DNA from 4 places in the Actinoplanes sp. NPDC020271 genome. Region 4 is predicted to be linked to each of the others. Evidence: riboswitches for the same ligand, from Rfam matches in the RefSeq annotation. Region 4 holds a riboswitch; each other region holds the start of a gene.
The links. A riboswitch is a leader RNA that binds a small molecule or an ion and turns the genes downstream of it on or off. The one in region 4 is predicted to bind cyclic di-AMP.

Region 1 (5,783 bases), on a different contig from region 4:
TCATCGCGCCACCGATCAGCATCAGCCACGCGCCGAGCCGGGCGAGCGTGCGGAACGCGCCGTCGGCGGCGAGCCGCCACACCCCGATCGCCAGGAGCAGGCCGCCACCGGCCATCGCCGCCCCGGCCGTCGTGTGCGGGAAGGCGGCGAGCACCACTTCGTTGGTGAGCAGCTCACCGAAGCTGGTCAGGTGGGCCCGGCCGGTCTCCGCGTCCAATGCGTAGGCGACCGGGTTCTGCATGAAGGAATTGGCCGCAAGAATGATGTACGCCGAGAGCAGCGTCCCGACCGCGACGACGACGATCGTGGCGGCGTGCAGGCGGCGGGGCAGACGGCCCCACCCGAAGTACCACAACGCGAGGAACGTCGCCTCCAGGAAGAACGCGAGCATCCCCTCGATCGCGAGGGTCGGGCCGAACACGTCGCCGTAGAACTTGGCGAACGCGCTCCAGCCGAGCCCGAACTGGAACTCCTGCACCAGGCCGGTGACCACGCCGACCGCGAACGTGACGATCAGCAGCTTGCCGACGAACTTGGTCAGGTTCAGGAACCGCTCGGAGCCGGTGCGCATCCAGGTCAGGTGCAGACCGGCCGCGACCGCCGACAGGCTGATCGACAGCGGCACGAACAGGTAGTGATAGATCGTCACGACCGCGAACTGCAGCCGGGTCAGGTCGAGCACGTCCATCGGGTGTCCCCCTCTACGACTCTTCGTAGTAGATACTACGAGACGTAGTACGACCGGCCCTAGTAGGATGGGTCACATGGCACTTGGCGGACTCGAACGTGAGGTCATGGATCAGCTGTGGGCTTCGCCCGTCCCTTTGACGGTCCGGCAGGTTTATCTGGGCATACTCGCCGACCGTGATCTGGCGTACACCACCGTGATGACGGTGCTCGACCGTCTCGCCAAGAAGAAACTGGTCGTGCGGACCATGGAGGACCGCGCTTACAAGTACGCGCCGGCCCAGTCCCGCGCCGAGATGACCGCCGCCCTGATGTTCGACGCACTCAGCGGCACTCCCGATCAGGACGCCGCGCTGGCATACTTCCTCGGTCAGCTGCCGCCCGGCGCGATCCAAGCCGCCCTGGATGCCACACCGAAAGAGACGTGACCGCACTTCTGTTAGGCGCTCTCGGGCTGACCCTGTCGCTGGTCGTCCCGGGTGTCCTCGCCGGCGCCCGCTGGCCCGACCGTGCACCGGTCGCCGCCGTCCTGCTCTGGCAGGCGCTCACCCTCACCGCGGTGCTCTGCGCCCTCGGTGTGGTGCTCGCCGCCCCGGAGGAGCTGACCCGCGCGGCCGGCGCCGACCACCCATGGGTCGTCGCGTCGCTGGTCTTCTCCCTGGCCGTCGCGGCCACCATCGTGATCCGGCTGCTGATCTCGCTGATCCGGGTGAGCGTGCGGGCCCGCGCCCGGCGCGAACGGCACCGGATGCTCGCCGACCTGCTCGACCGGGCCGAACGCCACCAGGAGCTGGGCGGCGGCGAGGTGCGGGTGCTGGACGGCGCGTTGCCGCTGGCCTACTGCGTGCCCGGCCGCGAGCCGCGGGTCGTGCTCAGCGACGCGGTGCTCCAGATCCTCGACCGGGAGCAGGTCGACGCGGTGCTCGCCCACGAACAGGCGCACCTGCGGCACAAACACGAACTGGTGATGGAGTCGTTCACCGCCTTCTACCAGGCGGTGCCGCGCCCGCTGCGGTCCCGGGCGCCACTCGACGCCGTGTACCTGCTCCTGGAGATGGTGGCCGACGATGCCGCCCGGCGCCGCACCGGGCCGGCCCCGCTGCGCGCCGCGCTGGCCCGGCTCTCCGACGCCGTCCCCCTTGCGGAGGAAGCCCCGGCCGACCCCGCGGGTGAATCCCGCCGCCGCCGACTTGACCGGCTGACCGGCCCGGCCGCCGGTTCGACCGGTCTGTCGGCCCTCGCCGGGCTCGCCGCCGTCGGCCTCCTGGTGCTACCCACGGTGATCCTGATCGTGCCCTGGCTCGCGCAGGCCCTGGACGCGTGGCCGTTCCGCTCACTGTGAGTGCTCGCACTGGTGCGGGTAGTTTCCCTCCGGACGCGACCTTCATTTGCCTGCATGATCCGAGTACGGTGGTCCCCGGTTCGACAGCCCCCCATCGTCCAACCGGCCGATCTGACGAGCCACCGCCTAATCGCCGTAAAGGCGAGCCGGGGACCCAGGTTCCTCGGGGTGAAGCCGCTCGTTGAGCGGCCGGGCGTGCTTCCCGCCCGAACCCGTCAGCTAACCCGGTCGGCGGCCGAGAGGAAGAAAGGACAACGCACCTACGTGAAACGGATAGGCGCGCGGGGTGTGCTGCGCAGTCTCGTCTGCGCCGTCATCGCTGCCGGGTTTGTTGTCACCGGACCTGTTGTCGCTCACGCCGATCCGACATCGGACGTCGAAGCCCAGATCGACAAGCAGTGGAACGAGCTCGAGCCCGTCATCGAGGACTACAACGACGTGCACGGGAAACTGCTGAAGCTGCAGAAGCAGCAGAAGCAGCTGGCCACGACGCTCGCCCCGCTGCAGAAGCAGGTCGACGCGGCCATGGGTGAGGTGCGGAACATGGCGGCCGACGCCTACATGCAGGGTCCGCCGACCGCGGTCGGTGCGCTGCTCAGTGGCTCGCCGAGCAGTTTGACCGAGAAGCTCTCGCTCCTCGAGCAACTGGCGGCCAACCGGCAGGCGTCGATCAGTGACGTCGTCAAACTCCGCGACAAGTACGCCGCCGACAAGGCCAAGGTGGACGCCCTGGCCACCGAGATCTCCACCCGTGACACCGACCTCAAGACGAAGAGGACGGCGATCGAGAAGAAGATCAACAGCCTGCAGAAGCTCCGGCAGACCTCCTACAACGGGGCGGACGCCGGGCCGTACAAGACCGGTCTGTGCCCGGCCGAGTACACCAACGACAAGGGCGGCCGTGCGGCGCAGAAGGCGTGCGACCTCATCGGCAAGCCCTACGTCTTCGGTTCCGAGGGCCCGAACAGCTACGACTGCTCGGGTCTGACGAAGGAGGCGTGGGCTTCGGTAGGCGTGCACCTCGAGCACTACACGAAGGACCAGTGGAGTTCCGGGAAGTCGGTGAGCCGGAGCGAGTTGAAGCCCGGTGACCTGGTCTTCTACTACTCCGACGTGCACCATGTCGCCATCTACATCGGCAAGGGCATGGTGGTGCACGCGCCGCACACGGGCGACTTCGTGCGCATGGCGACCATCGATCGCGGCCCCATCGCCGGCTATCGCCGGCCGGGCTGATCCGCGCTCAAGGTGGAAAGGCCGCTCCCGGTCCGCCGGGGGCGGCCTTTTTGCAACCCCTCCCCGCGTACGCCGGGGAGCACCACCCCGCCGGCCCGCGCCCGGGTCCCGCGCGCTGCGTGCCGGCTCTGCCCGCGTCCCTCTGCCCGGGTGGCGTAGCCGAGTCCATCGCGTCCCTCCCGGGTGACGTCACCCAGCCGATCCGGCCGTTCGTCGAGAGGCGGGATGACATCCGGCAGTGGACGGAGTTCCCTCGTGGCGGGCATGGCGCCGCGTTGGGGGTGCCGGAGCTCTTCGCGGCGGACGTGATCACGTTCTTCCGGACGGTGACCGATGGCTGACGGGTGCTTCCGGCGGTTGCCGCAGGCTACACGCTGCTGCTCGGTGCGGCCGCGCCCGAGACGGTCGGCGCGGCCGGTGGGGAAAGGGCGAGCGGCCGTAGCGCGGGCGACGCGGGCATAATCGCGTTTCATGAGCGACGCCTTGATCGACAGCCTCACCGCGGCGGTGCAGGCCCGCCCCGACGACCTGCCGTTGCGGCTGCATCTGGCCGAGTTGCTGGTCGCGGCCGGGCGTGGGGCGGAGGCGATCGAGCATGCTGCTCAGGTGCTGAGCCGTGAGCCGGGCAACGAGGCCGCGCGGGGGCTGATGGTGTCCGCGCTGGCCCCGCCGAAGCCCGCGGGTCAACCCGGCGCCCAGCCGGCCGGCTCTGCGGATCCCGGCCACTCGACGGGCACGTCGGACCCGGCGCAGCCGGGCGGTCCGGCGAAGTCCGACCCGGCTGGTTCCGACCCGGCTGGTTCCGGGCCGGCTGGTTCCGGGCCGGCTGGTTCCGGGCCGGCTGGTTCCGGGCCGGCTGGTTCCGGGTCGCCGGGGGATCGGCCGGCGGGAGATCGGCCGGCGGGGCAGGCGGGTGGCGTGGACTGGGCCGCGATGGAGCAGGAGTTCGGCGATGTCGTGCCGCCCCGGTTCGCCAAGGCCGGGGACGAGCCCGAGCCGGTGACGGGCCACGAGGACCGGTCGTTCGACGTCGAGCGGTCCACCGTGACCCTCGCCGACGTCGGTGGCATGGCCGAGGTCAAGAAGCGGCTCGAGGTCTCCTTCCTCGGCCCGCTGCGCAATCCGAAGCTGCGCAGCCTGTTCGGCAAGAGCCTGCGTGGTGGCCTGCTGCTCTACGGGCCGCCCGGCTGCGGGAAGACGTTCCTGGCGCGGGCGGTCGCGGGGGAGATGGGTGCCGCGTTCATCTCGCTGTCGATCACCGATGTGCTGAACATGTGGATCGGCAGTTCCGAGAAGAACTTGCACGACCTGTTCGAGTCGGCGCGCGGCCACGCGCCGTGCGTCCTGTTCCTGGACGAGATCGACGCGCTCGGGCACAAGCGCAGCCAGCTGAACTCGTCGGCGATGCGCACTGTGGTCAACCAGCTGCTCACCGAGCTGGACGGGGTGCAGGGCGGCAACGAGGGCGTCTTCGTGCTGGCCGCGACGAACGCGCCGTGGGATGTCGACAGCGCGCTGCGGCGGCCGGGCCGGCTCGACCGCACCGTGCTGGTGCTGCCGCCGGACGGTCCGGCGCGGGCCGCGATCATCGAGTACCACCTGCGCGATCGTCCGGTCGCGGGCGTCGACCTGGCGGCGGTCGCCGCGGCCACCGAGAACTTCTCCGGCGCCGACCTGGCGCACCTCTGCGAGACCGCCGCCGAATACGCGATGCGCGACTCGATCGCCACCGGCGAGATCCGCATGATCAACCAGTCGGACATGCTGAACGCGGCCCGCGAGGTCCGCCCGTCGACCGACGCCTGGTTCACCACCGCCCGTAACGTCGCCATGTTCGCCAATCAGAGCGGCGAGTACGACGACCTGGCCGCATACCTCAAGAAGCGCAAATCTCGGTGACGGCGCTGTGACGGCGGCGTCGCGCGCGCGACTGCTCGTCGAGCTGGGCCGTTTCGATCAGGCCGAAGCCGAGCTTCGCCTCGGCCTGCTGAACCGGCCCGGCGATCCGGACATGCTCGCGCTGCTCGCGGCGGTGCTGCGGCTCGACGGGCGGCACGGCGACGCCCTCGCCGCCGCGGAGGCCGCGATCGAGGCGGGACCCGGATCCGCCGGGGCTCATGCGGAACGGGCCGAGAATCTGATCGCCTTGTCGCGTACGCGGGAAGCGGTCGAGGCCGCGAGTGAAGCGGCGCGTCTGCGGCCGGCCGAACCGGAAGTCCACCGGGTCCTGGCCCGGGCCCATGCCGCAGGCCGGGACTTCGGCCGGGCCCGCGCCGCGGCCCGGCAGGCCCTGGCGTTCGACCCGCGGTCGGTGCCCAGCCTGCTCACGCTCGCCGAGGTGGAACGTGTCGCCGGCCGCCGCCGGGCCGCGGCGCGAGCCACCCGGGCGGCGCTGGCCGAGGACCCGGAGCATCCCGGCGGCCGCTGGCTGATCGCCCTGCTCAACGCGGAGCGGCTGCACGTCGGTGAGGCCATGCGCGGGCTGCGGGACCTGGCCGTCGACCATCCGGCCCGGCTG
Region 2 (5,783 bases), on a different contig from region 4:
GCGCATGGCGAGAAATCGTCGGGCAAGCGTCGCCCGAGTAAGATCACCTACCGTGAGCCGGCTGATACTCGATGACATCACCGGCGTCGATGAACGCGGCATCGCGGCAGGCGACGCCGTCGCCGAGTGGGAAGAGCCCGCCGGTCGCGCCGCCTGGGCCGCCGAGGACTGGCAGCCCGAGCCCGAGATCGTGGCGTATGCCCAGCTCGGCGCGTGGGAGGCGGTCCTCGCCCGGATCGGCCGGCACGCCCAGCTCGGTGTTCGTCGCGACGCCGGCCGCCCCGCCTGGCACGGACTGAGCAAGTCCCCGGGCGACATGAACCGCGGCATGGTCGGCGCCACCCTGCTGACCGCGGGCCGCCTCGCCGACGTCACCGCCGTGACCCGCCAGGAGGACTTCACCGGCATCCACGTGCAGGGCGCGCAGCGCGTCCAGCAGCTCGTCGTCCCGCGGATCGTCGAGCACCCGCCGGGCGAGGAGCTGGAGCCGGCCGAGGCCCGTTTCGCGATCGGCGCCCCGGCCGCGCAGGCTCCGGCCGCCCCGCTGGACCTGCCCGAGGAGCTGACCGAGGCGTTGCTGCGACGGCTGCGCCGCCGGCCGGTCGACGTCACCCGGATCGCGGTCGGCCTGCGCGTCGCCGAGACCTGGCAGCTCGCCGACGGCGTCCAGCTGCCGATCGTCTACGACGTCGCGCCGGGTAGGACTCAGGGGTACGTCGTCGACGAGTCCACCGGCACGGCCCTGACCAGCCTGCAGGCCTGCCGCAACCACCACCTGGCCGGCACGCTCGCGTGGTGCGCGCACTGCCTGCTCCCCACCTGCCCGGCCTGCCCCGAGGCGGTCCGCCCGTGCCGGCTCTGCCAGGGTGCCACCTGCGGCGACTGCGTCGTCACCGAGGACGGCCGCTGCCGCGCCTGCGCCACCCTGACCAAGGTCGGCGTGTTCGCCCGCGCGAAGTACGGGGTGGGCGCCGGCGGCTCGGCCTGGCACGGCGAGTCCCCGAACGTCCAGGTCACCATCCGTCAGCAGCGCAACTGGTGGACCCTGGAACGCTGGGACCGGTCCGGCCGGGTCACCATCCCGCTCGACCCGGGGGTCGTGCAGTACCTGCGGTGACCCGGCCGCCCGCGGCTACAGCCTGATGCGCTGACCGGGGTGGATCAGGCTCGGCGAGTGCAGCACGCCCTTGTTCAGCTTGTAGAGCGTGCGCCAGCCACCGGCCACGTGGTGCCGCTTGGCGATGGTGGCCAGGGTGTCGCCGGACCTGACCACGTACGTCTTGCCGTTGCTCTTGACCGTGGTCTTCTTCGTGGTCTTCTTCTTCGTGGTCTTCGGCTTCGACTTGGCCGGGGACTTCACGCCGGCCTTCTTGCCGCAGACCGGCCACGGGCTCAGGCCACGCTTGGCGTACAGCTTCTCGGCGATCCTGATCTGCTCCGACTTGCTGGCCCTGTTCGCGGTCGACGCGTACTTGCCGCCGCCGTTGGCGATCCACGTGCTGCGGTTGAACTGCAGGCCGCCGTAATACCCGTTGCCGGTGTTGATGTGCCAGTTGCCGCCGGACTCGCACTGCGCGACCCGGTCCCAGTTCACACTGGAAGCGCTGGCCGGGGCGGCCGTGGCGAGCAGCATGCCGCTCGCGGTCATCAGGCCGAGGGCAGCAAGGCGCGTTCGTCTACCGATCCGAGACATGGGGTTTCTCCTCCACGCCTACGAGGTGAGCTGTCGGGTTCGGGCAGAGTGGCCCGGCCGCGTCACATGCGGCTTCACCCCGAGGCCCGGTCGCGTGGTCCGACCAGGGCCGAGGCGCGAGTTCCTTTCATCGCGCCGGAAAGTGGGTCCCCCGCTCCCGCCTGAGTTTCTTGTGCGGATCGGCGGCGGGATTCGGCGGACCGTCCACAGTGCCCGCGATTTCGCGGGACGACCGACGGTAACCACAGCGAAGGGCCGGCGACCAAATTTTTCGCCCTGAATAGTGACTCTCTTCACGGTATTGCGACGATTTGATCTTGTTCGTGCCGGATAAAGTCCCGAAAACGGTGCGATTTACCGCGAACGACGGAAAGAGCGGAACCGCGGGCGGTAATCGTTCGTCGAATGGCTCATGGTGGAATCCCGACAACGCCCGGCCGCGCTCCTCACTGTGATCTCCGCCCTTGCGCTTTCCGCTTGTGGTGGCATTTCTTCCGGTACGGCGGAGAAGTCCGCCGAGCCCCTTCGCGCGGCTGAGGCGAAACTGCCGCCGGACTACTCCTACGTGCTGACGTCCAGCTGCGGCGAGCGGGCGCTGCTCGGCACCTACGAGATCGTCGTCGTCCAGGGCCGGGTGGTGTCCGGCACGCGGATCGACGCTCCGGAGATCCTGGCCGTGCCGCCCGAGTACCCGGCCGTCGCCGAGTTGCTCGACAGCGCGCTCGGCGCCGGAGCCGACGCTCACGTCGAGTTCGAGGCGGACGCCGCCGGGCTGCCCGCGCGGCTCACGATCGACCCGGACCCGAACGGGATCGACGACGAGGAGTGCTACCGGTTCAGCGGGATCACCCCGGGCACCCGGGTACCCGGGCGGCCGTCCCCAGGGTGAGTCCCGGGTTCGAACGGCCCGACCGGCGAGCCAGAATTTTCGTCATGCGAACCTTTGACGTAGTGGTGATCGGCGCCGGACCCGGCGGCGAGGTGGCGGCCGGACGGCTGGCCGAGGCCGGGCTCGACGTGGCGATCGTGGAGGCCGACAAGGTCGGCGGCGAGTGCTCGTTCTACGCGTGCATGCCGTCGAAGGCGCTGCTGCGTCCCGGCGAACTGCTCGCCGAGGCCCGCAGGACGGCCGGGGTGAGCGCCGCGGTCACCGGCGACCTGGACGTGGCGGCCGTGCTGCGCCGCCGCGACGAGCTGATCGGTCACCTCGACGACGCCGGCCAGGTGCCGTGGCTGACCGAGCGCGGGGTCACCCTGGTCCGCGGCTGGGGGCGGCTCGCCGGCGAGAAGCGGGTCGCGGTCGGCGACGAGATCCTCGACGCTCGGCGCGCGGTCATCCTGGCCGGTGGCACCCGGGCCGCGCGGCCCGCGATCGACGGGCTGGCCGAGGCGAAGCCGTGGACGAACCGGCAGGCCGTCACCACGCCGGCCGTGCCCGAGTCGCTGATCATCATCGGCGGCGGGGTCGTCGGCGTGGAGATGAGTCAGGCGTTCACCTCGCTCGGGGCCCGGGTGACGCTGATCCCGGGGGAGCGGGGGCTGCTGCCCCGCGAGGAGCGGTTCGCCGGGGAGCAGGTGGCCGCGTCCCTGGCCGAGCAGGGGGTGGACATCCGGGCCGCGGGGCGGGCCACGGCCGTACGCCGGGATCCGGAAGCCGGAGTGACGGTGACCTTGAGCGACGGGACCAGCGTGACCGGCGCGGAGATCCTGGTCGCCGCCGGCCGCGAGCCGCAGGCGGCCGGCCTGGGCCTGGCCGGGCTGGGGATCGACGAGACCGGTTACGTCAAGGTCGACGAGAACATGCGCGTGCCCGGGCTCGACTGGCTCTACGTGGTCGGCGACCTGAACGGGAAGGCGCTGTTCACGCACATGGCCAAGTACCAGGCGGCGATCGCCTCCGGGGACGTCCTCGGCCGCGGCATGGCCGCCGAGCACCTCGGGGACGGCCCCGGCGCGCCCCGGGTGATCTTCACCGAACCGCAGGTCGCCGCGGTCGGGCACACCACCGTGACCGCCGCCGCGGCCGGGCTGGCCGTCCGGGTCGTCGACGTGCCGACCGACGGCAACGCCGGAGGCGCGTTCACCGGCGGCCCGCGCGGCACCGCCCGATTCCTCGTCGACACCGACCGTGACGTGCTCGTCGGCGTCACCCTGACCGGCGCCGGCGTCGCCGACTTCCTGCAGGCCGCGACGATCGCCGTGGTCGGCGAGGTGCCGATCAGCCGCCTGCGGCACGCGATCCCGGCCTTTCCCACCCGCAGCGAGATCTGGCTCCACCTCTTCGACGCCCTCGGGATCTGACCGTGGAATATCAACTGGAACTGATCGCCGTGCCGGTGACCGACATCGACCGGGCCAAGAAGTTCTACAACCAGCTCGGCTGGCGGGAGGACCTCGACTACGTGTGCGGCGACGACTACCGCGTCGTGCAGTTCACCCCGCCCGGGTCGCACTGCTCGATCGCGTTCGGCGTCGGGATCGGCACCGCCGCGCCCGGCACCGTGGAGAACGTCCACCTCATCGTGCGCGACATCGAGGAGGCCCGGGCCGAGCTGACCCGGCGGGGCGTCCAGATCAGCGAGATCTTCCACGACGCGGACGGGGTGTTCCACCACGCGGGAACGGAGAAGCGCGTGCCGGGGCTCTACCCAGGGCGTTCGTCGTACGGGTCGTTCGCTTCCTTCACCGATCCGGACGGTAACGGCTACTTGCTGCAGGAGGTCACCGAACGAGCGCCGGGTACGCTCCCAGCGTGCTGAGATCAGTCGAACTCCGAGGCCGGTCGCGCGAACGTGAACAGCTCGAACGCCTGATCCGCGACATCCGGACGGGCCGGAGCCGGGTCCTGGTGCTGCGCGGCGAGGCCGGCACCGGCAAGTCGGCGCTCCTCGACTACCTGGTCGGCCACGCGCCGACCACCCGCGTCGTACGGGCCGCCGGGGTCGAGCCGGAGACCGAGCTCGCGTACTCGGCGTTGCAGCAGCTGGTCGCTCCGCTCATGCCGCACCTGGACCGGCTGCCCGAGCCGCAGCGGGTCGCGCTCTCCACCGCGTTCGGCCTCAGCTCCGGCCCGCCCCCGGAAGCCCTGCTGATCGGGCTGGCCGTGCTCGGTCTGCTCGCCGAGGCCGCCGTCGACCAGCCCCTCGTCGTGGTCGTCGACGACGCCCAGTGGCTCGACCGGATGTCCGAGGTGATCCTCACGTTCGTGGCCCGCCGGCTCGACGCCGAGTCGGTCGCGCTGGTCTTCGCGGCCCGTACCCCGGCCGACGACGCGCTGCTCACCGGCCTGCCCGAGCTGCGCGTCGAAGGCCTGCCCGAGGCCGACGCCCGTGCGCTGCTCGACACCGTGCTGCCCGGCCTCGTCGACGCCCGGGTCCGCGACCGGATCGTCGCCGAGACCCGCGGCAACCCCCTGGCCCTGCTCGAACTGCCCCGCGGCACCGACCCGGCCTTCGGGTTCGGCATCCCGGCCGCCACCACCGTCGCCGGCCACCTCGAGGAGGACTTCGGCCGCCGGATCGCCGCCCTGCCCGCGCCGACCCGGACCCTGCTGCTGGCCGCCGCCGTCGAACCGGTCGGCAACGTGCCCCTGCTCTGGCGCGCCGCCGACCTGCTCGGCGTCAGCGCCGACGCGGCCGGCCCGGCCGAGGCCGCCGGCCTGGTCGAGATCGGCGCCCGGGTCCGCTTCCGGCACCCGCTGGCCCGCTCCGCCGCCTGGCACGGCGCCGACCCGGCCCAGCTGCGCGCCGTGCACCGGGCGCTGGCCGAGGTCACCGACGCCGAGGAGGACCCGGACCGCCACGCCTGGCACCGTGGGCACGCCGCCGTCGGCCCCGACGAGGAAGTCGCCGAGGAACTGGAGAACTCGGCCGGCCGGGCCCTGTCCCGCGGCGGTCGCGCCGCTGCGGCCGCCTTCCTCGAGCGGGCCGCCGAACTGACCCCGGAACCCGGTCGCCGCGCCGCCCGGATGCTCGCCGCCGCCCAGGCCCGCCTCGCCTCGGGCGCGGCCGCCGCCGTCCCCGGCCTGCTCGCCGCCGTGGAACAGGGACCGCTCGACGCGGTTCAGGCCGCGACCGTCGAACGGCTCCGG
Region 3 (5,783 bases), on a different contig from region 4:
GGCGCCGATGTTCCCGCCGCCGGCGACTACCAGCCCACCCCACTGCCGGTGGCGTCGCGGACCACGACGGCCGACGGCTACACGGTCACCCTCACCGGTGACCTGACGCCCGGTACGTCGTCGCAGCTGACCCTGTCGGTCAGCAAGGACGGCCGGCCGGTCACCGACCTGCAGCCCTACCTCGGCGCGTACGGGCACCTGGTCGCGCTGCGCGACGGCGACCTGGCCTACCTGCACGTACACCCGGACGGGCAACCCAGCGACGGCCGCACCACCGCCGGCCCTGACGTCGCCTTCCAAGCCGAAGTGCCGTCCACCGGCGCCTACCGGCTGTACCTGGACTTCCAGCATGACGGGAAGGTCCGTACCGCCGAGTTCACCGCCGTTGCCGGAACGGTCACCGGTGTGCCGAGCCCGGCACCACCGGCCGCCTCCGCCACGCCGAGTCCGTCCGGGCACGGCGCCGACGGCCACACCCACGACTAGAAGGAGAGCGTCATGGCATCCGTCGCCGGGCCGCTGCCCCTGGCCCCGAACCGGATCGAGCTGTCGATCGGCGGCATGACCTGTGCCTCCTGCGCCGCGCGGATCGAGAAGAAACTCAACCGCATGGACGGCGTGGTCGCCACCGTCAACTACGCCACCGAGAAAGCCAGCGTCGCCTACCCCGACGGCGTGAGCGCCGAGGATCTGATCGCCACCGTCGAGAGGACCGGCTACACCGCGAAGCTCCCGCCGCCACCACAGCGACCCGGCGACGATGCGGCAGAACAGGCGCAACCGGTCGACGAACTGCACGCCCTGCGGACCCGGCTGCTCACCGCTATCCTGCTCAGCCTGCCGGTGGTGCTGCTGGCGATGGTGCCGGCCTGGCAGTTCACCTACTGGCAGTGGCTGTCACTGACCCTGGCCGCGCCGGCCGTCGTCTGGGGCGGGCTGCCGTTCCACCAGGCGGCCTGGACCAACCTGCGCCACGGCGCCGCGACCATGGACACCCTCATCTCCATGGGCACCATCGCCGCGTTCGGCTGGTCACTGTGGGCGCTGTTCTTCGGCTCCGCCGGCACGCCCGGCATGACGCACCCGTTCACCCTCGACATCGGCGCCTCCGACGGGGCCGGCGCCATCTACCTGGAAGCCGCCGTCGGGGTCACCACGTTCATCCTCGCCGGCCGCTACTTCGAAGCCCGCTCCAAGCGCCGTGCCGGAGCCGCCATGCGCGCCCTGCTGGAGCTCGGTGCCAAGGACGTCGCGGTGCTGCGCGACGGCACCGAACGCCGGATCCCGGTCGCCGACCTCGCTGTGGGGGACCGGTTCATCGTGCGGCCGGGCGAGAAGATCGCCACCGACGGCGTCATCGAGGACGGCACCTCGGCCGTCGATGCGAGCATGCTGACCGGCGAGTCCGTGCCGGTCGAGGTCGCCCCGGGCGATCCGGTGGTCGGTGCGACCGTCAACGCGGGCGGCCGGCTGATCGTGCGTGCCACCCGGATCGGCGCCGACACCCAGCTCGCGCAGATGGCGAAACTGGTCGAGCAGGCCCAGACCGGTAAGGCCGCCGTGCAACGGCTCGCCGACCGGATCTCCGGCGTGTTCGTGCCGATCGTGATCGCCCTCGCGGTCGCGACGCTCGGCTGGTGGGTCGGCACCGGCGCCGGGTGGACCGCCGCGTTCACCGCCGCCGTCGCCGTGCTGATCATCGCCTGCCCCTGCGCGCTCGGCCTCGCCACGCCGACGGCGCTGCTGGTCGGCACCGGACGCGGCGCGCAGCTCGGGATCCTGATCAAGGGCCCCGAGGTGCTCGAGTCGACCCGGACCGTGGACACCGTCGTGCTGGACAAGACGGGCACGGTCACCACCGGCCGGATGAGCCTGGTCGACGTGGTGCCCGCCGCCGGCGTCGACCGTGAGCAGTTGCTGCGCCTGGCCGGGGCGGTCGAAGCCGCCTCCGAGCACCCCATCGCCCAGGCGATCGCCTCGGCCGCCGCCGACAGCGCGCCGCTACCACCGGTCACCGGGTTCGCCAGTACCGAAGGCCTCGGTGTCACCGGCACCGTCGACGGTCACACCGTGCACGTCGGCCGCCCGGCGCTGCTGCGCCAGGCCGGGCTGAGCGTGCCCGCCGACGTCGAGCACGCTGTCACCGCCGCCCACGCGGCGGGACAGACCGCCGTGGTCGCCGGCTGGGACGGCCAGGTCCGCGGCGTCCTCGCTGTCGCCGACACCGTCAGAGCGACCAGCCGCGACGCTGTGGCCCAGCTGCGGACGCTCGGCCTGTCGCCGGTGCTGCTCACCGGCGACAACGAGACCGTCGCCCGGGCCGTGGCCGCGCAGGTCGGCATCGACGAGGTGATCGCCGAGGTCCTTCCGGCCGACAAGGTCGACGTCGTCAAACGGCTGCAGGAGCAGGGCAAGGTCGTGGCGATGGTCGGTGACGGCGTCAACGATGCCGCCGCCCTGGCCCAGGCCGACCTCGGGCTGGCCATGGGCACCGGCACCGATGCCGCGATCGAGGCGTCCGACCTGACCCTGGTCCGCGGCGACCTGATGGCCGCCGCCGACGCGATCCGGCTGTCGCGGCGCACCCTGCGCATCATCAAGAGCAACCTGTTCTGGGCCTTCGCCTACAACGTGGCCGCCCTGCCGCTGGCCGCAGCCGGCCTGCTCAACCCGATGATCGCCGGCGCGGCGATGGCGTTCAGCTCGGTGTTCGTCGTCGCCAACAGCCTGCGGCTGCGCCGCTTCACCAGCATCACGACGTAAGCCGTACGACAGCGCCGCCTGCACCCACCGAGACGGGTGCAGGCGGCGCTGTGTGAAGCCCGGCCGCGAAGCGTGGTCCGTCGGGAGGACCGACTCAGACCAGGCGCCGGACCACGTAATTCGTGCTCCAGATCTTCTGCTTGGTCACCGTCTTGCCGGTTCGCGGGGCCGCCCACATCTTGCCGCCACCGGCGTAGATGCCGGCGTGCGTGCCGCGCGTGCCGGACCGGATGATGATCAGATCACCGGGACGGGCCTGGGACTTGGCGACGGCCTTGCCGTATCGCTGCTGCAGGTTCGCCTTGTGCGGCAGCTTCTTGCCCGCTGCCTTCTTGTAGACGTACATGGTGTAGCCCGAGCAGTCGAACCGCTTGGGCCCGGCGGCGCCGAACTTGTACTGCTTGCCCTTGTGCTTCGCCGCTTCGGTCATGATCCGGTTCGCGGCCATCCTGGACGCTGCCGCCTTGGACCGGGCGGCCTGGTACGCCGCCGCCTTGACGGTGATGCCGCTCTGGCTGAATGCCACGCTGGTCTGCGGAAACACCTGCGTGGTGGCGACGGCCGAGGACGGGGTCGCGGCGGAGGCCGACTGCGGTGAGCCGATCCCGCCGGTGAGAAGACCGAGACCCACGGACAGGGCGATGGTGCCGACTCCCAGGGTACGGGCGGGCCGGCTCAGGGTACTTACGCGCACGGTGAAGGAATCCCTCCGGCACGCCTGCGAGGTTAGCTGTCGGATTCGGGCGCGAAGGTTGCCCGGCCGCACGCTGGCGGCTTCACCCCGAGGTCCTCATGTCCCGGTCGCCGCAGTACGGCGTGCCGGTCGAGGACCGATAGTGGTTCCCCCGTCCCTGCCCCCGATTGCCTCATGACTCGTCATGCGGGTTCGCGCCGCCGGACCGGGGCAGGGCTCGGCGTGGTCCAGGTCGGCGCGACCGGCGAGCCTGTGCCCGCCGCCCTTCCTTGATAGCCCACCTCGCGACCGCCCCGGTTCCCCAGAATGCTCACTCATAGTGACGGCCATGCCGATGTGTGTCCGTTTCGGAAGACCGGTGCGAAGTTTGTCAGTACGTTCTGCTCACGGATGGTAGACCCAGAGTGGTTTTGATCTGTGAAAGGGAACACTTCAAATCTGTGCGGTCGCTGTGAGTAGCCTCGGCTGGGTTCCCCGGCACGGCGCGTTCCAGGCGACCGTCGGCCCGTTGATCGTGGCCGACCGTCCGGCCCTCATTGCCCGAACCGATGACCTCCCGCAATCGAGGGTCACCGAGTGGGATACGCAGGTGATGTCCGTTGCGCCGAGGATCGCACCCGAAGGCGGTCGCCGCCGCGACGCAACCGAATCGCCACAACAGGACTTTTCAACCGGTCGTGCCGTGCCCGACTGCACAACCAGCGCACACCGGTCCCGGCTGCGGCCGCACCGATCGTCACCGCACCCCACGAGGGCAGACGGCAGCAGCACGCGATCGGGCCGGTCGGCCCGGGCCGGACCGCGCAGCAGCCCCGCGAATGGATTGGACCCGGCTCAGGACTTCACGAGCCGGGCGATCGCCGCGCTCGCCTCCTTGATCTTCGAGTCCACGTCGCCTTCGACGGCGGCGTGGACCACGCAATGGCGCAGATGGTCCTCGAGCAAGCCGACGGCTACCGCGTGCAGGGCGCTCTTGGCGGCCGAGATCTGGGTCAGGATGTCGATGCAGTAGGTGTCCTCGTCGACCATCCGCTGGAGTCCGCGGATCTGCCCCTCGACCCGCTTCAGCCGGGCCATCAGCGCTTGTTTCTCCGCCGAATACCCGTGCGGCCCGGCCGGTTTCGCCTCACTCATGCCGTGCAAGATACCCGGCACCCGTATCAGCCCGGCTCGGCTGCGGACACGCCCTGGCGGTAACGCGCCCGCTGGGGTGACCAGCCGACCGTGCCCGCGCACCCGGCCCACGCCGAACCGAATCAGCGGGGGCCAGGAAGCTCTGCAGGGATCGGAGTCGTCGGGAACGGCGAGGAACCACGCCCCGCTTCCTACTCTCCTGGACGACGTCCTCGGCGGTGGGCAGGTCGTCGACCAGGAACCCTTACGCACCCGAGCTCTGCTTCAGCACAGCGAGCTCTTGCGCCGGAAAGGGACGGTTCCCCCACAGGCCGCCGTAACTGTCTCCGGCACCTGCGTCAGATACGGCCTGCGTCATACGGATGGTGGCCCGGATAAAGGCTGCCACAGAGATCCGCTCGTCCCAGACCCGAGTGACGCCGATCCAAGGGTCGTCCTGTCGGAGGTCCGGCATGTGAAGGATCTGTAGGTACACGTCCTCCGCCGCTCCACCGAACTGGAACATGTAGCCGTTGGGCATGCCGTATATACCGGCGGTCGTAGCACTGGACCCTATCTGCAGGTCCCGTGCCGCCCGCAAGAGATTCTCCAGGCTCCTGTCGAGGTATGACGTGTTCATCCTCAGCTCGTAATCGTCTGCTTGCCACGTGAACCGAGCCCAAGCGGAACTAGTGATGGTCCAGCTCATGTCGAAGCGCGCAACAGCCACTGAGACTGTCTACCCCATGATCATTCCCGTTGCGAAACGGAGCGCCGCGGTGAAAGGCCCGGGCCGAGGACGAGTCCGTGGGTGTCGGCCAGTTCGGTGGCCTGTCGGCGCAGTTCTTCGAGCCTGTTGTAGCAGTCACGGGTGTCGTCCGGCCTGTTGCTCTGCGTCGGCCCACGCTCGCCAGGTGCGCGACCATGGCGTGAATGCGGCCTCGACTCCAGCGTGAATGGTGCCGGCTTCGCCGATGTCGTCGAGCGTCGATTCGGGTCCTTTCGAATCGTCCCGGGTTATAGGTGCTTGGCGATGGTGGTGGCGGCTTCGGCGCGCATGGGGTCGGGGTTCGCCCAGGTCCAGTTGGGGTGAGCGCGGTTGGTGAGCAGGGACAGCACCAGTTTGCGGCTCGGGTCGACCAGTAGGGATGTGCCGGTGAAGCCGGTGTGCCCGAACGTGGTTGCGGACGAGAGAGTGCCCATGAACCATGGT
Region 4 (5,783 bases):
GGCCGGACGAGTACACGGCCGTGGTGAACGACAACATCTACACGAACCTGATGGCGCAGCAGAACCTGATGACCGCGGTGGAGGCCTGCAAGCGCCACCCCGATCTGGCCCGCCGCTTCGGGGTCGACGACGAGGAGGCCGCCTCCTGGCGGGACGCGGCGGCCGCCGTGCACATCCCGTACGACAAGGAGCTCGGCGTCCACCAGCAGTGCGAGGGCTTCACCCGGCTGGAGGAGTGGGACTTCGAGAACACTCCGCCGGAGGGTTACCCGCTGCTGCTGAACTACCCGTACTTCGACCTCTACCGCAAGCAGGTCGTCAAGCAGGCCGACATGGTGATGGCCATGTACATCCGGGGCGACGCGTTCACCCCGGAGGAGAAGACCCGCAACTTCGCGTACTACGACGCGCGGACCGTCCGGGACTCCTCGCTGTCGGCGTGCATCCAGGCGGTGATGGCGGCCGAGACCGGTCACCTGGAGCTGGCCCACGACTATCTGGGCGAGGCCGCCCTGATGGACCTGCACGACCTGCACCAGAACGCGCGGGACGGCGTGCACGTGGCGTCGCTGGCCGGTTCGTGGATCGCGCTGGTCGCGGGCCTGGGCGGCATGCGTGACTTCAACGGTCAGCTGGCGTTCGCGCCGCGGCTGCCCAGCCGGATCAACAACCTGGACTTCTCGCTGCTCTGGCGGGGCCTGCGCCTGCGGGTCAACGTCACCGCCGACGAGGTCACCTACTCCCTGCGCAACGGCGGTGGCTCGGCTCGCCTGACGCTGCTGCACCACGGCAAGGAGATCGAGGTGACCCAGGTGCGCCCGGTGACCATGCCGATCCCGTCGGCCGGGCCGGTCGGTCCCGCGCCGACGCAGCCCGCGGGCCGCGCTCCGGTTCGCCGGGCCACCCCGCATCCCTGATCCACGGTCACGATCAAGAGCCCGATTTCCCCGTACGAACGAGAAAGCCCCCGGTCCGCGAAGGACCGGGGGCTTTTCCGTGCGGCGGGGAGCGCTACAACAACGACACGTGCACGTGGTCGGTGTGGTCGCTCGGGCCGTGATAGGCATGCCAGTTGTTCGTCGCCGGGAACCAGATCTGCTTGTACCAGATCACGTAGTAGATCCCGAGCTTGTCGGCATTACGCACCAGGAACGCGGTGAGGTCGTTCCCGTACCTCATCATGTCGTCGTTGTGCGCGACCGAGAAGCCACTGTTCTGCAGTGACCAGTCGCAGGCCCGGCCTTTCGGATGCTCGAACGGACCGCCGTCACGATGGCATCCGACGAAGCGGTTGAAGCCGGCCTTCTTCACCTCCTGATAGAGGTGCAGCGTCCGCTTGGTGATGCAGCCGTCGGTCGTCGGGTCGTCCTGGTTGCAGGACTCCGGCGAGAAACCGCCGTCGGAGTTGCGCGGTGCCGGGGCGGCAACCTTGGAGGTCGCGTCGACGAAACCGTTGGTGATCGTCTTGTTGATGCCGGTGCCACCGCCGAGCAGCTCGAGCTGGTCCTCCGCCGAGTCGTGCTGCTTCTGCTGGATGGTCAGCTGCGTCTTCTGGTTCTTCACCTCGGCAGCGATCTTGGTGACGCTGTCGGTGATCGTCGCCAACGCGCTGTTCAGCTCGTTCAGCTTCGCGTCGTGGAGCTTGTTGATCTCCTCGAGCGAGACGGCCTTCTTGATGAAGTCGGACGAGTCGTCGGCCTGCAGCAGGAAGCTCAGCGTGCTGAGGTTGCCGTACTCATACTGCTGGCGGGCGATCGCGTTGACCTCGGGGATCAGCGCGTCGCGGCGCTTCTCGGCGTCCGCCTTCTGAGTGTTGAGCGTCTTCAGGTTCTTGGCCGAGGTCTCGTAGGCCGCCTTGGCGTTCACGAACCGTCGGTTGGTCGCTTCGAGTTGTGCGGAGAGATCGTCGTCATCGTCACCCTCCGCGGGGGTCGACGAGCCGCCGCTGGGCGCGGCGAGTGCCGGCGTGACGGGTGCCACAAATATCGTGGTCGCCACGAGCGGCGCCAGGGCAAGCATCAGCCACCGGCGGGGACGTGCGGTCATCAACAATCCTTCCTAGTCACCGCCGACCGAGTTAGCTGACGGGTTCGGGACGGAAGCTATCCCTACCGCGCAAAGCGGATTCACCCCAACTACCTGGTTCCCCGGCTCGCCTTTCGGCGATTGGGCGGCGGCCTGCCGGCAACTCGGGGGCGGTGCCGTCCTGGCAGGACCGGCGGCCAGTTTACCTGAGATATCACTCGGCATCAGGGTCAGAGAAACCGTCAAAGCCGTTACCTTGCAACGACTTTCTGTAATGGGCGTCACCCCTCGTGACCGAGGCATAGCAATAAGTACGAGAACTGTCGATTCCTCGATCGAGTGGGTATGGTCGGTCCCGGTTCCCGCCCGGGAACCGCCGCCTAATCGCAACAACGAGCGAGCCGGGGATCCACATTTCTTCCGGGGTGAATCCGCGCCAGCGGTAGGGATTTCCTTCGTCCCGAACCCGTCAGCTAACCCGACCGGCGGCCGACGGAAGGAAACAGCCAGTGCAGCATGTGACTGTGCGGCGACGATGGGTGGCCGTTCTCGCGCTGCTGGTCGCCGCATGCGGGATAGCCGGTGCCGGCACACCGGCGCTCGCGGCCCCCCGGCCCCTCGCCGCGCCCGGGGAGTCCGGCGACGACGGTGAGGGCGGCTCCAAGTCCCTGCTCGACAAGCTCGACGAGGCCTCCAAGGGCTACGTCACCGCCAAGACCAAGTTGCAGACGTCCAAGACGCAGCAGACGAAGCTGGCCACCACGCTCAAGGAGCTGGACGCCCAGATCGCCCCCCAGCAGGCGTCGCTGGACAAGTACGCCGCGCAGGCGTACACGATGGGCCGGCTCGGCCCGTTGAGCGCGCTGCTCAGCGCGGACACGTCCGACGGCTTCCTGGACCGCGCCCAGTTGCTGACCACCGTGGCCGAGCGGCAGAACCAGGCGATCTCCGACCTGCGGACCACCCGGGACAACCAGGTCAAGGCGAAGGCGGCGATCGACGCGACCGTCCTCGACCAGCAGCGCCAGCTCAACGTGATGGCCAAGAAGAAGACCCAGGCGGAGCAGGCGCTCAAGGAAGCCAACCAGGGCGGCGACACCGGTGACGACGACTCGGGCAGCTCCGGTGGCAGCGGCTCGGACGCCGACAAACCGTCCGGCAGCCTCGCCGGTGGCTGCACCGTGGACGATCCGACCACCACGGGCTGCATCACCCCGCGGTTGCTCTACGCGATGAAGCAGGCGCAGAAAGCCGGCTTCACCCGCTACGTCGCCTGCTTCCGGCACCAGAACAGCGGGGAGCATCCGAAGGGCCGGGCCTGCGACTTCGCCGCCGACAAGGACGGGTTCGGCGGGGTGGCGACGGGCGCCAGCAAGACGTACGGCACGAACCTGGCCAACTACTTCATCCACAACTCGGACACGCTCGGTGTGCTCTACGTGATCTGGTTCAAACGGATCTGGCTGCCGAGCAGCGGGTGGAAGTCGTACAGCGGTGCCGGCGGCACACCGTCGACCGACCATACGAACCACGTGCATCTCTCGGTCACCTGACCACGAAAGAAGCGCCCGGGCCGACGGCCCGGGCGCTTCTTTCGTGCAACGGCTACTTCTTCATGTAGCTCTCGTACTCCTTGAGCACGGCCTCGGTCTCGCCGTCGGCCCGGATCTCGCCGGACTCCAGCCAGATCACCCGCTCGCAGGTGTCCCGGATCGACTGCTCACTGTGGCTGACCAGGAACACCGTGCCGGCGTCCTTGCGCAGCTCGCGGACCCGGGCCTCGCTGCGGCGGCGGAACTTCGCGTCACCGGTGGCCAGCGCCTCGTCGATCAGCAGCACGTCGTGCTTCTTGGCCGCGGCGATCGAGAAGCGCAACCGGGCGCCCATGCCGGACGAGTACGTCCGCATCGGCAGCGAGGCGAAGTCACCGCGCTCGTTGATCCCGGAGAAGTCGATGATCGACTGCTTCTTCTCCTTCACCTCTTCCGGCGTCATGCCCATGGCCAGGCAGCCCAGCTCGACGTTGCGCTCACCGGAGAGGTCGTTCATCAGGGCGGCGTTGACGCCCAGCAGCGACGGCTGACCGGCCGCGTAGATCGCACCCTTGGCCACCGGCAGCAGGCCGGCGACCGCGCGCAGCAGGGTCGACTTGCCCGAGCCGTTGCTGCCGATCAGGCCGATCGCCTCGCCCTTGTAGGCCACGAAGCTGACGCCCTTGACCGCGTGCACCTCGCGCACGTTGGTCGAGTTGGTCTTGGTGACGATCCGCTTGAGGGCGGAGAGCGGGCTGGTCTGGTTCGCCCCGATCGCACCGACGATCCGGTAGACGATGTGTGCGTCGTCGGCGACGACGGTGGGGATCTTCTCGCTGTCAGCCACGACCGTAGCCCTTCTCTCCGCGCCAGAAGTAGAGGAAGCCGCCGACGCTCGCGAACAGGGACCAGATCACCGCTTCGGTCCAGAGCAGTCGCGGGCTGCCGGCCAGCGTCACGTTCTCCATCAGCGAATGCCGGTAGAGCTCGATGAAGACCAGCATCGGGTTCGCCTCGATCAGGTGCAGCTTCCACCCGTGCAGGTGCTCGGTGAACCGGGTGACCGGGTAGAGCACGGCCGACGCGTACATCCAGAAACGCATGATGAACGGGATGAGCTGCTTGATGTCGCGCAACTTGGAACCGAGCCGGGCGAAGAAGAGCACCAGGCCGGTGTTGAACAGCGACTGGAGCAGCAGCGCCGGGACGATCAGCAGCCACTCGAGGTTGGGTCGCTCACCGGTGAACAGCACGATGATGACCAGCACACCGAGCGCGGTGATGAAGTTGCGGATCTCCACCAGGACGGTCGACAGGGGGAGGCTGCCGCGGGGGAAGTGCAGCGCCCGGATCAGGCCCAGGTTCCCGGTGATCGCGTTGGCGCCCTGGCCCACCACCGTCTGGGAGAACCCGAAGACGAAGACCCCGATACACAGGTACGCGATGAAGTTCGTGCTGTTCGCCCCGGTGCCGATGATGACGCCGAAGATGATGTAGTACACGAACGCGTTCAACGCGGGGGTCAGGACCTGCCACAGCGTCCCGAGGTGCGTGGTGCCCAGCGCGGAGACGGTTTTCGCCTTGGCGTGGGCGGTGATGAAATGCCGGTAACCCCAGAGCTGGCTGAGGTACTCGAACGGTCCGACCAGCCGTCCGGAAGAGCTGAGGCCGTGCCGCCGCGCGAGTTCCTTGAGGGGAACCGCGGGAGCGGTATCGGCAACCGCTGTCTCTGGCATGGAGTGGTGCTCCGATCTCGTCTGCCGGTACGAGGCGGCGGACTCCGGTGTTTCGCCTACAGGCACAGCTAGAAGCATGACAGGCGTCCGCCGACGCCGATGGTACGGGTTCGTATCGACGTCGAGGGAACGGTATCCGAGGACGCGGCGGAACGCAACCGTTACGTCGTAGCGCTATAGTTACCCGGTGGCGACAGTGAAGCGCGCACCGGCCGGAGCGGCGGTGCTCCGAAATGACATCACCGTGGCGATTCGTAACGCGGTCATGAGCGAGTTGGCAGAGGTCGGCTACGGCCGTCTCTCCATCGAAGCCGTGGCCCGCCGAGCCGGCGTCGGCAAGACCGCGATCTACCGACGCTGGAGCAACAAGCTTGAAATGGTACTGGAGATCATCACGGATGTCGCCGGGAGAAAGGTGCCAGTCCCCGACACCGGCAGCTTCGCCAGTGACCTCGATCTCCTGATGATGATCGTCAGCCGCGCGCTGCAG

Region 1: another riboswitch for cyclic di-AMP. It lies ahead of ACH442_RS44910 (C40 family peptidase); the one in region 4 lies ahead of ACH442_RS41555 (coiled-coil domain-containing protein).
Region 2: another riboswitch for cyclic di-AMP. It lies ahead of ACH442_RS39855 (transglycosylase family protein); the one in region 4 lies ahead of ACH442_RS41555 (coiled-coil domain-containing protein).
Region 3: another riboswitch for cyclic di-AMP. It lies ahead of ACH442_RS16590 (C40 family peptidase); the one in region 4 lies ahead of ACH442_RS41555 (coiled-coil domain-containing protein).

Annotation. Positions count from the first base shown of each region.
Region 1 is NZ_JBIRWQ010000042.1:28,398-34,180, reverse strand. Features, by position in the region: gene ACH442_RS44925 (cytochrome ubiquinol oxidase subunit I) at 1-688, opposite strand, end outside; gene ACH442_RS44920 (BlaI/MecI/CopY family transcriptional regulator) at 765-1,115, shown strand; gene ACH442_RS44915 (M56 family metallopeptidase) at 1,112-2,029, shown strand; cyclic di-AMP (ydaO/yuaA leader) riboswitch at 2,143-2,278, shown strand; gene ACH442_RS44910 (C40 family peptidase) at 2,294-3,265, shown strand; gene ACH442_RS44905 (tetratricopeptide repeat protein) at 3,737-5,164, shown strand; gene ACH442_RS44900 (tetratricopeptide repeat protein) at 5,172-5,783, shown strand, end outside.
Region 2 is NZ_JBIRWQ010000029.1:58,661-64,443, forward strand. Features, by position in the region: gene ACH442_RS39850 (hypothetical protein) at 53-1,117, shown strand; gene ACH442_RS39855 (transglycosylase family protein) at 1,133-1,648, opposite strand; cyclic di-AMP (ydaO/yuaA leader) riboswitch at 1,694-1,901, opposite strand; gene ACH442_RS39860 (DUF6174 domain-containing protein) at 2,145-2,582, shown strand; gene ACH442_RS39865 (dihydrolipoyl dehydrogenase family protein) at 2,627-3,994, shown strand; gene ACH442_RS39870 (VOC family protein) at 3,997-4,452, shown strand; gene ACH442_RS39875 (AAA family ATPase) at 4,446-5,783, shown strand, end outside.
Region 3 is NZ_JBIRWQ010000006.1:323,466-329,248, forward strand. Features, by position in the region: gene ACH442_RS16580 (hypothetical protein) at 1-486, shown strand, start outside; gene ACH442_RS16585 (heavy metal translocating P-type ATPase) at 499-2,763, shown strand; gene ACH442_RS16590 (C40 family peptidase) at 2,858-3,457, opposite strand; cyclic di-AMP (ydaO/yuaA leader) riboswitch at 3,464-3,640, opposite strand; gene ACH442_RS16595 (metal-sensitive transcriptional regulator) at 4,292-4,591, opposite strand; gene ACH442_RS16600 (hypothetical protein) at 4,836-5,210, opposite strand; gene ACH442_RS16605 (serine hydrolase domain-containing protein) at 5,588-5,783, opposite strand, start outside.
Region 4 is NZ_JBIRWQ010000032.1:48,047-53,829, reverse strand. Features, by position in the region: gene ACH442_RS41560 (glycoside hydrolase family 65 protein) at 1-917, shown strand, start outside; gene ACH442_RS41555 (coiled-coil domain-containing protein) at 1,012-2,046, opposite strand; cyclic di-AMP (ydaO/yuaA leader) riboswitch at 2,050-2,183, opposite strand; cyclic di-AMP (ydaO/yuaA leader) riboswitch at 2,393-2,529, shown strand; gene ACH442_RS41550 (coiled-coil domain-containing protein) at 2,550-3,578, shown strand; gene ACH442_RS41545 (ABC transporter ATP-binding protein) at 3,631-4,404, opposite strand; gene ACH442_RS41540 (ABC transporter permease) at 4,397-5,293, opposite strand; gene ACH442_RS41535 (TetR/AcrR family transcriptional regulator) at 5,481-5,783, shown strand, end outside.